3 regions of the Streptomyces sp. NPDC102283 genome follow, and region 1 is predicted to be linked to each of the others. Evidence: riboswitches for the same ligand, from Rfam matches in the RefSeq annotation. Region 1 holds a riboswitch; each other region holds the start of a gene.
What was found. Region 1 has a riboswitch for cyclic di-AMP ahead of ACIRJT_RS36110 (peptidoglycan DD-metalloendopeptidase family protein). Riboswitches for the same ligand answer to the same signal wherever they lie in the genome.
Positions count from the first base shown of each region.

Region 2: another riboswitch for cyclic di-AMP. It lies ahead of ACIRJT_RS34410 (M23 family metallopeptidase); the one in region 1 lies ahead of ACIRJT_RS36110 (peptidoglycan DD-metalloendopeptidase family protein).
Region 3: another riboswitch for cyclic di-AMP. It lies ahead of ACIRJT_RS32890 (C40 family peptidase); the one in region 1 lies ahead of ACIRJT_RS36110 (peptidoglycan DD-metalloendopeptidase family protein).

Region 1 is NZ_JBIWLQ010000028.1:54,435-58,696, reverse strand. It holds gene ACIRJT_RS36130 (aspartate aminotransferase family protein) at 1-60, shown strand, start outside; gene ACIRJT_RS36125 (helix-turn-helix domain-containing protein) at 133-741, shown strand; gene ACIRJT_RS36120 (DUF6126 family protein) at 807-980, shown strand; gene ACIRJT_RS36115 (tyrosine-protein phosphatase) at 1,032-1,844, opposite strand; cyclic di-AMP (ydaO/yuaA leader) riboswitch at 2,288-2,446, shown strand; gene ACIRJT_RS36110 (peptidoglycan DD-metalloendopeptidase family protein) at 2,451-3,395, shown strand; gene ACIRJT_RS36105 (SGNH/GDSL hydrolase family protein) at 3,557-4,262, shown strand, end outside.
Region 2 is NZ_JBIWLQ010000025.1:8,268-12,529, reverse strand. It holds gene ACIRJT_RS34415 (M16 family metallopeptidase) at 1-1,094, shown strand, start outside; cyclic di-AMP (ydaO/yuaA leader) riboswitch at 1,317-1,483, shown strand; gene ACIRJT_RS34410 (M23 family metallopeptidase) at 1,497-2,306, shown strand; gene ACIRJT_RS34405 (GntR family transcriptional regulator) at 2,484-3,191, shown strand; gene ACIRJT_RS34400 (HPr family phosphocarrier protein) at 3,351-3,632, opposite strand; gene ACIRJT_RS34395 (GNAT family N-acetyltransferase) at 3,806-4,262, shown strand, end outside.
Region 3 is NZ_JBIWLQ010000023.1:9,124-13,385, reverse strand. It holds gene ACIRJT_RS32910 (helix-turn-helix domain-containing protein) at 1-47, opposite strand, end outside; gene ACIRJT_RS32905 (ATP-binding protein) at 283-714, shown strand; gene ACIRJT_RS32900 (LysR family transcriptional regulator) at 729-1,652, opposite strand; gene ACIRJT_RS32895 (LysE family translocator) at 1,725-2,384, shown strand; gene ACIRJT_RS32890 (C40 family peptidase) at 2,451-2,921, opposite strand; cyclic di-AMP (ydaO/yuaA leader) riboswitch at 2,925-3,110, opposite strand; gene ACIRJT_RS32885 (hypothetical protein) at 3,464-3,769, opposite strand; gene ACIRJT_RS32880 (ATP-dependent Clp protease proteolytic subunit) at 3,807-4,262, opposite strand, start outside.

The DNA.
Region 1 (4,262 bases):
GGCGGGCTGATGTGGGACTTCGGCCGGACGCTGGTCAAACAGGCCGTGGCCAACCGCTGACCGGTCCGGGGCGGGAATTGCCTCTGAGGTAAGTTATTTGCCTCAGAGGAAAGATCCTGGCCCAATGGAGGCATGAACCCTGCGGACGAAGGGGTGCCGGACGAGCTTCCCGGCGTCGCACCCCGACTGCGCGACCTGCGTCGTGACCGCGGTCTCACCCTGGAGACCGCCGCCGGCCGGGCCGGACTCTCCCCGGCACATCTCTCGCGGCTGGAGACCGGCCGCAGGCAGCCCTCGCTGCCGATGCTGCTGGGGCTCGCCCGTATCTACGGTACGACGGTCTCCGAGCTGCTCGGCGAGCAGCCGCCCGAACGGGACGCGATCGTCCGCGGCGGAGGCTTCGAGGGGGCGGAGGCCGACGGCTGGATGTACCGGCAGGCCGGTGGGTCCGGCCGCGCGATGCAGGCGCTGCGGGTGCGCGTTCCGTACGGGGCCCAGGGCGACCTGGTCCGGGTCCATCCCGGCGAGGAGTGGCTGTACGTCCTGGAGGGGCGGCTGCGGATCGGCCTCGGCGACACCGTCCACGACCTCGAACCCGGCGACAGCGCCCACTTCGACTCGCTCACCCCGCACCGGATCGCGGCCGTCGACCGCTGCGGCGCGGAGCTGCTCTTCGTCCACTCCCTGCTGCAGAGCCCCGCCGCCGAGCTGTGCCTCGGCAACGCCCTCCACGCGCGCTGAACCGGCTGCCCCGGCCGGCTCCATCCTTCGCTCCACCGGCCGCGAGGCCGACAGAGAGGACCGTCATGTCCGATTCCGAGCACTACGACCCGCTGGGCCCCGGCCGCCGCCCGAACGAGGACCCGCAGGAGAAGCGGATGCCGCGCGGTGTTGTCATCCGCCTCTTCGCCTACCTGGTGGCCGGCCACGTCATCGCGGGCTTCCTCTACCTGCTCTTCGTGGTGGCCGGGAGCAAGTGACGCGGTCGGACGGACGACCGCCCGCCCCGGACGGATCGCTCGCCGTTCGGGTCAGCCCTGGTCGAGCAGGCGCTCACGCAGCCGCTCCCGGGTCTCGGGGGAGACCTTCAGTCCCTCCGAGAGGTAGCGGTCCGTCGTTCCCCAGTTCTCCTCGATGGTCGCGAAGGCCGCCGCGAGGTAGGCGGGCCGCGCCCCGAAGAGCGGGTCCAGCAGCTCCAGCACCTCGGGCGACATCCCGGTGCCGGACGCCTCGGAGCGCTTCACGGCGTAGCGGCGGTGGAGGTCGTCGGACTTGAGGTAGTCCTCCTCGATCGCCTCCGGCTCGACGCCGACCGCCAGCAGGGCGACCGCGATCGAGAGACCGGCCCGGTCCTTCCCCGCCGCGCAGTGCATCAGGGCGGGGACGCTGTCCTCGGCCAGGGAGTGCAGCACCCGGCTGTGCTCGGCGGTGCGCTCCTCGATCGTCGCGCGATACATCCGGATCATGCGGTCGGCGCCCTTGCCGTTCGCGAGGACCGAGCGCAACTGCTCGATGTTTCCGTCGCTCACCAGCCGCCAGAACTCCGCGCCGTCGGCCGGGTCCGAGAGCGGAATGCTGACATTGCGGACACCGGCCAGCTCGATGTCGTACCCGTCGAGCCGGTGGTCGGCGGAGTGGCGGAAGTCGAAGATCGTGTGCAGCCCGAGCCCGCCGAGGAAGGCCGCGTCCTCGGCGGTGGCGTGGGCCAGGTGGCCGCTCCGGTAGAGCCGCCCGAAGGCGGTGCGCCGCCCGTCCGCGGTGGGGAGCCCGCCCACGTCGCGGAAGTTGCGGACTCCGGTCAGCACGGTCTCTGTCGGCGGGACCTGCGGCACCTGCTGCGTCACGGTCACTCCTGGGGTCTCTGGCGTCGGCGCGGCTCGCCGGCGAGGGCGCTCCCGTGACGATACGACATCGATTAGACGGAAAATCATCACGGTCGCGCGCCCCGGTGCGGGTGTCGAGGCGACCGGTCTGACCTGGCGTCAGAAGCGAGGCAGACCGCATGTCCGTATTGGTGCATTTCGCAGAACATGCCCCGCTAATGGGGGAGATGGGATTCCGGAGGTGAGCGGGATCATATCCGTGACGGTCCGTGGTGAGCGCGCCCCGGGGTATTCCCGTTGCCCGCACGGAAATCCAAGATCCGTAATCCACGGAGTGTGACGGGAATTCCGGAGCGATATTGAATCGATGATTCCGGCGGGCAACCGATGGCTTGTTCCGCTCGTCCTGACTCGTTTACGGTCGCCGCAATCCGGACGGACCGCCTAATCCTGCCGCCGCCCGGAATTCGCACCCACCCACAAACGCGTGGCAGGAGCGGGGGAACCAGGTAAGCCGCCGATCCGGAGCGATCCGGACCGGCTCGGGGTGAAGTCGCCGCAACGCGACAGGGCATCTCCAGCCCGAACCCGACAGCTCACCTCGCAGGCGCCGGAGAGGACCATCCCATGCCCGCAAAGGGTAAGCACCGTCGTTCGAAGTCCGGCCCGATCTCCCGCGGCGTCCTCGTCGCAGGGACCGGCGGCGCCGCACTCGTCCTGCCGCTCATCGGCGCCACCGTGGCGAGCGCCGCGGACCAGGCCGCCCCGGCCGTGAAGCCCGCCGCCGCCTCGGTCGCCGCCGCGCACACCGCCCCGGCCGCCGCCCCCACCGCGTCGAACGCCGCCCCGAAGACGTACGCCGTCGTCTCCGGCGACTACCTGGCGAAGATCGCGGCCGAGCACCAGCTCAAGGGCGGGTGGGAGAAGCTGTACCAGGACAACCGCTCCACCGTCGGCGAGAACCCCGGCCTGATCCACCCGGGCATGAAGCTGACCCTCGGCGCCAAGGGCTCCGCCCCGGCCGAGAAGTCCGCGGCGCCGAAGAAGGCCGAACCGGCGCCGAAGGCCGCCCCGAAGGAGGCCCCGAAGGCGGACACCGTCTCCGCCGACGACTCCGAGGGCTCCGGCAGCCCGTCGCGGACCGGCTCCTCCGAGGCCACCGGCTCCGGCTGGTCCGCCCCGCTGGCCAGTGCCAACGTCACCACCCAGTACCGGGCTTCCGGCGCCAGCTGGTCCAGCGGCTACCACACCGGCTCGGACTTCCAGGCCGCCTCCGGCACCCCCGTACTCGCCATCGGCCCGGGCACCGTGGTCTCGGCCGGCAACAGCGGCTCCTACGGCAACGAGGTCGTCATCCAGCACGAGGACGGCATGTACTCCCAGTACGCCCACCAGTCCTCGCTCAACGTCTCCGTCGGCCAGACCGTCACCGGCGGCCAGCAGATCGGTCTCTCCGGCTCCACCGGCAACTCCACCGGCCCGCACCTGCACTTCGAGGTCCGCACCGGCCCGAGCTACGGCTCGGACGTCGACCCGATCGCGTACCTGCGCCAGCACGGCGTCTCCGTCTGACCGGACACGGCGAGGAGTGATCGAGGGGCGGTGCGCGGCGGCGCACCGCCCCTCCACTTATTCCGGCTTTACCAAAAACTGACCGGGTGGTCTATCTCACCACCCGTCAACCCCGTATTACGGTCGCGTAGGTCACATCGCACGATGCAGGATAAGTGCTTGTGGCAGACGATTCGAGAAACAACCAGCAGCACACCATCGGGTCGTACGCGGCGATTGGCGACAGTTTCACCGAGGGCGTCGGCGACCCCGGCCCCGACGGGACGTATCTCGGCTGGGCGGACCGCTTCGCGGTACTCCTCGCCGACCGGCTCCCGGCCCCCGACGCGGTGGCCGGCCCCGAGGACTCCCCGCACGGGGACTTCCGCTACGCCAATCTCGCCGTACGAGGACGTCTCCTCGACCAGATCGTCGAGGAGCAGATCCCGCGCGCCAAGGAACTGGCCCCCGACCTGGTCAGCTTCTGCGCGGGCGGCAACGACATCATCCGGCCCGGCACCGACCCCGACGACCTCGCCGAGCGCTTCGAGCGGGCGGTCGCCGACCTGAGCAACGCCGTCGGCACGGTCATGGTCACCACCGGCTTCGACACCCGGGGCGTTCCGGTGCTGCGCCACATGCGCGGCAAGATCGCCACGTACAACGTCCACCTGCGGGCCATCGCCGACCGCTACCACTGCCCCGTGCTGGACCTGTGGTCGCTGCGTTCCGTGCAGGACCGGCGAGCGTGGGACAACGACCGGCTGCACCTGTCGCCCGAGGGCCACACCCGCGTCGCGCTGCGCGCCGCCCAGGTCCTGGGCCACGACGTGCCCGCCGACCCCGACCAGCCCTGGCCCCCGCAGGTCCAGCGCCGGCCCTTCGACG
Region 2 (4,262 bases), on a different contig from region 1:
TCGACGCGCACGCCGACCACCCCGGCGTCCGGGTCTCCCTGGAGGTCCCGGTCTCCCGGCTGGCCAAGGCCCTCGGGCTGGTCGCCGAGGCGCTGCGGGCCCCGGCCTTCGACGGGAGCGAGATCGAGCGCCTCGTCGGCAACCGCCTCGACGAGATCCCGCACGAGCAGGCCAACCCGTCCCGGCGCGCCGCCAAGCAGCTCTCCAAGGAGCTGTTCCCGGCCGCCGCCCGGATGTCCCGCCCGCGCCTGGGCACCGAGGAGACGGTCCGGCGGATCGACGAGAGCGCCGTGCGCGCCTTCTTCGACGCCCACGTCCGCCCCTCCACCGCGACGGCCGTGATCGTCGGCGACCTGACCGGCATCGACCTGGACGCGCTGCTGGCGGAGACCCTCGGCGACTGGTCGGGCAACGCGGGCCAGGCTCGCCCGGTACCGCCCATCACCGCGAACGACACCGGCCGCGTGGTCATCGTGGACCGGCCCGGCGCGGTCCAGACCCAGCTGCTGATCGGCCGGATCGGCGCCGACCGGCACGAGCGCGTGTGGCCCGCCCAGGTGCTCGGCACGTACTGCCTGGGCGGCACCCTCACCTCCCGGCTGGACCGGGTGCTGCGCGAGGAGAAGGGCTACACCTACGGGGTGCGGGCCTTCGCCCAGGTGCTGCGCTCCAGCGGCCCCGACTCGGGCGGCGCGGCCATGCTCGCGATCAGCGGCTCGGTGGACACGGAGTCCACCGGACCGGCGCTGGACGACCTCTGGAAGGTCCTGCGGACGCTGGCCGCCGAGGGGCTGACCGACGCCGAACGCGAGACGGCCGTACAGAACCTGGTGGGCGTCGCCCCGCTGAAGTTCGAGACCGCCGCCTCCGTCGCGAGCACGCTGGCCGACCAGGTCGAGCAGCACCTCCCCGACGACTACCAGGCCCACCTCTACGCCCGGCTCGCCGAGACGGGCACCGTGGAGGCGACCGCCGCCGTGGTCAGCGCCTTCCCGGTCGACCGGCTGGTCACGGTCCTCGTGGGGGACGCCGCGCAGATCGAGGAGCCCGTGAAGGCCCTCGGCATCGGAGAGGTGTCCGTCGTCACCGGCTGACGTACCTGCGGCGCATCGCCGTGAACAGGACCCCGACGGACGCACGTTCGTCGGGGTTCTCCCTTTTTATCCGATTAGTCCATGACGTCCCTTTTGGGGGAGAGGTTGCCTGTCTGCCCTGTGGGATGTGCGACAAATCCCCTGGTCCGTTTGGCGATGGGAAGTCGCCCCGCCTAGCGTCGGCTCGGCTGTCCGTCACCCGTATGCCGCAGCCGCGGCGCCGGGCAGTCATCGCCGAGTCCCCGTCAGGCGCGAGCCTGGGGAGCCGGGGACCCACGCAGTCCCTGGGGTGAATCGGAGGCCCGTGCCGCGAACCGGCGCGGGGATCCGTAGGAGACCTTCCTGCTCCGAACCCGTCAGCTAACCCGGTAGGCGAGAAGGAAGGAAAGGACCAGCCCCTCCATGGCGTTCACCCGTGCCACCGGGAAGCACCGTGCCCCGAGCCGTCTCACGCGCCGGAGCGCCCAGGCCGCCGGCATCGCGGCTCTGGCCACCACCGGAGTCCTCGGCTCGCTCGCCTCCCCGGCCCTCGCCGCGGACACCGAGCCCGCCAAGGTCGCCGACACCGGCCTCGCCCAGGCCGTCGCCCTCGACGCCACCCTCGCCGAGCAGATAGACGCGCAGGCCCACGCCCAGAAGCAGCAGGCCGACGCGATCGCGAAGGCGAAGGCCGCCGCGGAGGCCCGCGAGAAGGCCGCCAAGGCCAAGGCGAAGGCGGAGGCCGAACGCAAGGCCGAGGCCCGCGCCAAGGAGGTCCGCGAGGAGAAGGCCCGTGCCGCCCGCGCCGCCGAGCGCGCCCGCCTGAACGCCTTCCACCTCCCGGTCGCCGGCTCCCACGTCACCACCGGCTACAACACCGGCGGTGCGCTCTGGTCCTCCGGCAGCCACTCCGGCGTGGACTTCCAGGCAGCCTCCGGCAGCTCCGTCGTCGCCGTCGGCGCCGGCACGGTCGTCGAGGCCGGCTGGGGCGGCGCGTACGGCAACAACATCGTGCTCCGGATGACGGACGGCACGTACACCCAGTACGGCCACCTCTCCTCGATCGGTGTCTCCGTAGGCCAGAGCGTCTCCTCCGGCCAGCAGATCGGCCTCTCCGGCTCCACCGGCAACTCCACCGGCCCGCACCTGCACTTCGAGGCCCGCACCAGCCCCGACTACGGCTCCGACATGGACCCCGTCGGCTACCTCCGCTCCCACGGTCTGAACGTCTGACCCGCACCGCGCGACCCCGCCCGAAGGCCCCGGCACACGTCGGGGCCTTCGGCGATCCTGGCCCGCGGATATCCATGGATTTTGGTCTGCCATCGGAAATTCCGAAGGATTGCAATAGAGTCACGGAACAGACGTCGGGCGGCCGCGTTTCGCGGGGATCAAGGCGGAGGTTCGGACATGCGCATTCCCGCGCATTCGGTATGCACGGCAATCCGTGACGACATCGTCTCCGGTGTCCACGAGCGAGGCGGCCGACTCACCGAGGAGTTGCTGGCACGCCGCTACGGGGTCTCCCGCGTCCCGGTCCGCGAGGCCCTGCGCACGCTGGAGTCCGAGGGCTTCGTCGTCACCCGCAGGCACGCCGGCGCCTGCGTCGCCGAGCCCACCGCGCAGGAGGCGGCCGATCTCCTGGAGGTGCGGACGCTCCTGGAGCCGCTGGGCGCGGCCCGCGCGGCCCAGCGTCGCACGGAAGCCCACCTGAAGGTGCTCCGGGGCCTGGTCAGGCTGGGTCAGGAGCGGGCCCGCAGGGGCGAGGGCGAGGATCTGCGCTCGCTGGGCGGCTGGTTCCACGAGACCCTCGCCCAGGCGTCCGGCAGCCCCGGACTCATCGCGCTGCTCACCCAGCTCCGCCACAAGATCGCCTGGATGTACGCGGTCGAGCAGTCGGCCCGTCCGGTCGACTCCTGGGCCGAGCGCGGCGCGATCGTGGACGCCGTGGCGCGCGGCGACGCGGAGCGGGCGAGGGCGCTGACCGCCCAGCACGCGGAACGCGCCATCGGGGCCCACCGGCTGCGCCGCCCGTACCCGCCGGGGCGGCGCACCGCGCCCGTTCCCCGCGTGAGCACTTCGCAACATGACGTAAACACTGCGGGCGTCCGCCATTAACAGAAGAGCCGTAGACACGGAGAAGTAATTGCGGGGCATTGTTTGTGCTGCCCGCATTGTCGATGCGCGGCTCTTTCCCGAAAACGAAAGAGCCGTGATCCCTCGAAGGGTTCACGGCTCTCGTACCTGTCGAATCCGGACGGGCCGGTTCGCGTCGGGTCAGACGGTCTCGGGGAGTTCTTCCAGGCCCTCGGCGACCAGCTTCGCGAGCCGGTCCAGAGCGGCCTCGGCGTCGTCCGCGTCGGACGCGAGCACGATCTCCTCGCCGCCCTGCGCGCCCAGACCGAGCACGGCGAGCATGGAGGCGGCGTTCACCGGGTTGCCGTCGGACTTGGCGATCGTCACGGGGACGCCGGAAGCCGTGGCGGCACGGACGAAGATGGAAGCGGGGCGGGCGTGCAGGCCCTCGGCCCAACCGACGTTTACGCGGCGCTCAGCCATGGTTCTGCCCTTCACATATCAACGGTTGTCTAGACCAGTCTCTCATGCAGTGCGTGGTGCTGTGCCCGGCCTCCTGTCCGGTCCTGTACTCCAGCGGCCCGGGTCCGGGCCCCCCTCGGACTGCCCCGGCACCGATCCCTCCGCGACCGGGATCCCCGCCGTAGGCTTTGCCCATGGAGCCCACGCCGGAGCAGAGTCCGCACCACGCGTACCCCGACCACTGGGAGGCGGACGTGGTGCTCCGCGACGGGGGCACCGCGCGCATCAGACCGATCACCACGGACGACGCCGAGCGACTGGTCAGCTTCTACGAGCAGGTGTCCGACGAGTCGAAGTACTACCGGTTCTTCGCCCCGTATCCGCGCCTATCCGACCGGGACGTGCACCGCTTCACCCATCACGACTACGTCGACCGGGTGGGGCTGGCCGTCACGATCGGCGGCGAGTTCATCGGAACGGTCCGCTACGACCGCATCAACGACCAGGGCCGCCCCGCCTCCGCCCCCGCGGACGAGGCCGAGGTCGCCTTCCTCGTCCAGGACGCCCACCAGGGCCGGGGCGTCGCCTCGGCCCTGCTCGAACACATCGCCGCGGTCGCCCGCGAGCGCGGCATCCGGCGCTTCGCCGCCG
Region 3 (4,262 bases), on a different contig from region 1:
AGCTCCTCACCGAGCTTGCGGCGTCGGACGACGGGGCCGTGCAGCATGCCGGTCTCCTTCTGCTGTCGCGAAGGGCCGGTCCGTCACCGGAGCCGACCCGCAGAGGGGTCAGTGTGCCGTCCGTCCACGCCGTACGGGTCCCGAATTCACCGCTTCGAGCGACAGATATATGCATATCTTGGCCGAACGCCGTTACAGGGAGCTGCATCAATGGCAATCTGGCGCGAAGCACAATCCTGGCCGGCCGCCGGTCGGCCAGGGCGGGAAAGGGACGGCGTCGCCATGGCAGACCATCAGGAAGCAACCGTCACGCTGCCGACCGATCCGGTCTCGGTCTCATCGGCCCGCAGACATGTCGCCAGGACCTTGGCCCAGTGGGGCCTGCCCGACGACACGGACTTCGCCGACACCATCCGGCTGATCGTCTCGGAGCTGGCCACCAACGCCGTCCAGCACACGTTCGGCCAGTCGCCCACCTTCACCGTGGACCTGCGCCTCGAACGCGACGAGGAACTGTATCTCGGCGTCACGGACAGTCACCCCCGCTGGCCCCAGCGGCTGCCCGCCGCCGTACGACAGGACAACGGCCGCGGCATGGTCATCATCCGGGCGCTGGCCAAGGAGCGCGGTGGGCGGGTCCAGGTGACCCCGACCGCCGAGGGCGGCAAGACGGTCTGGATCGCCCTCCCCTGGGCCGTCCCGGCCCAGGGCTGACCCCGCGGTGAAGCTCACCGCGCCGGGACCGTGCTCCCGCGGCCGAAACCGCCGCGCAACAGCGCGAGCAGCGTCGCCGCCGCGGCGGTCGACCGGTCGCCCCGGTGCACGACCGAGATGGTCCGGCGGAACGAAGCGGGCTCCAGCCGCCGGACCGACAGCGGGGCCGCCGCCATCGAGGCGACCATCTCCGGTACCACCGCCACCCCGAGCCCCGCGCTGACCAGCGCGCACACCAACGCGTAGCCGGGCGACTCGCAGACCACGGCGGGCGTCGCCCCGGCCTCGGCGAGCGCGTTCTCGACCCCGCGCCGGGGCGGATGGGAGGGCGCGCTGCTGATCAGCGGCCGCCCCGCCAGCTCGCCGACCGGCAGCCGCCCGGTGCCCTCGGAGAGCCGATGGCCCACCGAGGTGACCAGCACCAGCTCCTCGACCAGCAGGGGTTCGACCAGGACGCCCGCCGACGGGGGCTCGGCCGCCGCCGGTTCGTACGCGTGGGTCAGGGCGAGGTCCACCTCGCCCGCGACCACTGCCGCGATCCCGCCGGGCGGTTCGTAGTCGGCGACGGCCAGCTCGACCTCCGGATGGGCCCGCCGGAACGCGCTCAGGACCGGCGGCAGCAGATGGATCCCGGCCGTCGTGAACGTCCCCACGCGCAGCCTGCCGCCCGAGAGCCCGGCCAGTCGCGCCAGCTCGTGCCGCGCCTGGTCCAGCTCGTCCAGGACCCGCCGGGCCCGGCCCGCCAGCAGCTCGCCCGCCGCCGTCAGCCGCGCCCCACGGTGGTGGCGCACCAGCAGCACCGCCCCGGTCTCCCGCTCCAGTTTGGCCAGCTGCTGGGAGAGCGCGGGCGCGGTGTAGCCCAGGCGGGCGGCGGCCCGGGTGATCGATCCGGCCTCCGCGACCGCCACGAGCGCCGCGAGCCGTGTCGGGTCGTACATGAAGCGTTCCTTTAGGCAGACCCAGAAGATTGCAAGTACACGCTAATGGCTCCGCCGGTCCAAGGTGGACCCATGGACGCACAACTGATCGCCTTCACCGGGGTCGCCGCCGGGATGGTCGCGCTGCCCGGCGCCGACTTCACCGTCGTCGTACGCAACGCCCTGGCCTCGCGCACCGCGGGCCTGGCCACCGCGCTCGGCGTCGCCGGAGGGCTGCTGGTGCACACCGCGCTCGCGGTCGCCGGACTCGCCGCGGTGCTGGTGACCATGCCGGTGCTCTTCCGCACCGTCCAGCTGCTCGGCGGCGCGTACGTGCTCTACCTCGGGATCAGCGCGCTGTACGCGATCCGCCGCCGGCCCCCGCAGGACAGCTCCGGCTCACCCTCCGGTACGAGGGAGGGCGAGCCGGAGCGGCCCGCGCCCAGGGAGCTCGGACGCGCGCTGCGCCAGGGGTTCCTGACCAACGCGCTCAACCCGAAGGCCCCGGTCCTCTTCCTCAGCCTGCTGCCGCAGTTCGTGCCCCACGGTCAGCCGCCGCTGCCCAGGACCCTGCTGCTCGCGGCCCTGGTGGTGGTGCTGGCGCTGATCTGGTTCCCGGCCGTCGCCCTGCTCGTGGACCGGCTGGGCCGGTGGCTGCGCCGCCCGCGTACCGCCCGCGCCATCGAGGGCGGCAGCGGGGTGGCGCTCACCGGTCTGGGACTGGCGCTGGTCACCGGCCCGCTGCTGCGCTGAGCGCGCCGCGGGCGGCCCCGGGGACGGGCGGGGCCGTCCGCACGGGAAGAGCGTCCGGTCGGCGGGTCAGCGGACCCGTCCGTACCAGACGCTCTTGGACCAGATCTTGGCCAGTCTCACCACGTCCCCCGATTTGGGGGAGTGCCAGATCTTCCCGGCCCCGGCGTAGATGCCCACGTGGTAGACGCTGCGCCCCGAATGGAAGAAGACGAGGTCACCGCGTTTGCGCTGCGACTTCCCGATGTGACGGGTCTTGTTGTACTGCTGCTGTGCCGTGCGGGGAAGCTTCTTGCCGGCCTTCTTGAACGAATAGACCGTCAGCCCCGAACAGTCGAAGCGGCTGGGACCGGCCGCTCCGTACTTGTAGGGAGCCCCCTTCTTCGACGCGGCGACCTTCAGCGCCTTCGTCGAGTGGGTGGCGGCCTCGGCGTCGTTCACCAGACCGGGCGCCAGCATCGAGGACGTCACGGCCAGGGTGAGTACCGAGGCCGTGCCGACCCGGGCGAACAGAGACGGGACATGAACCTGCGCAGACATGCGCAACCCTTCGTCAGCCGCCTGTGAAGGATGACCTGTCGGGTTCGGGCTGGCGAAGTCGCCCGGCCGCTGACGCGGCTTCACCCCGAGGGCTTCCCGGTCTCCCGGTCGGCCCGTTGTGCTCGGGTCCTCCACTCCTGCCGATCCACTCCTGTCGACCAGTCATCCGGGCGGCGGCAGGACTCGGCGTCCGCCCGGACCGCCCCGCCGCGGTGGCGGGGGCTTGTCGTCCCAGGGATCTTGACTCACCCGGTGCCGGATTTCCGAGCTGAAACAGCGGTTTGTGAGTCTCCTCACCACTGATCCATTCGGGTGGACAGGTCGGATTCGCGCTCGCCCGCGAGCCGGGCGCACACCCTCGTACCAGCGACGAAAGGGTGCTTTTCGAGTACGGACCGTGCGTCGAACGCAAGTTGAGCCGTCGCTCGTGCGGGTGATCGCCTACGCCGAACGAGCGAGGCGAATCGGTCCCGGGACCGGGCGTGTCGTGCGCGGCTCCGACCGGTCCGCTCCCGTATGGCGCTCCCCGTGCGCGGGGCCGGTCAGTTCACGGGCGGCGGCATCGCGACCCGGCCCGCCCTGCGCTCCCCGTCCAGGACGCGCAGGGCCCGCGCCAGGGTGGCGGCGTGGATCCGCGACTCGCCGCGCTCGTGCATCAGGGCCAGGGCTTCGCGCAGGGCCGCCGCCCGGGAGGCCAGGGCCTGGGCGGCCCGCAGTGCGCTGTAGGTGTCGCTGCCATGGGCCGGATTGATCCGGCCCACCTGGTCGAGCACGGCCAGATAGCAGTCGACGAACTCGCCCTCGGCCCGGGTCAGTGCGGGCAGCGGTGGGAAATCGGGTGGCTCCATCGGCGTTTCACCTCGCGTCGTACGGCGACCGGGAGAGTCAGCGGCTCTCCACGACGTGGTCGACCAGCCCGTGGGCGAGGGCGGCCTCGGCGTCGAGGATGGTGTCGCGCTCGATGTCGGCGGTGATCTGCTCCGCGGTCCGGCCCGTGTCCCGGACCAGCATGGCCGCGAACATCTCGCGGGTGCGCACCAGTTCGCGCGCGTGAATCTCCAGGTCGGACGGCTGGCCCCGCATCGGCTCCTCCATCGCGGGCTGCTGAATGACTACCCGCGCGCCCGGCAGCGCATGTCGGCGCCCCTTCGCCCCGGCGGCCAGCAGGGCCGCGGCGTAGGAGCCCGCCTGTCCCAGGCAGAAGGTCTCCACCTCGCAGGTCAGGAATCGCATCGTGTCGTAGACCGCCGCCATCGCCTGGAACGTGCCGCCGGGGGAGTTGATGTAGAGCGACAGGGGCCGGTCGGGATCGGCGTGCTCCAGATACATGAACTGGGCGAT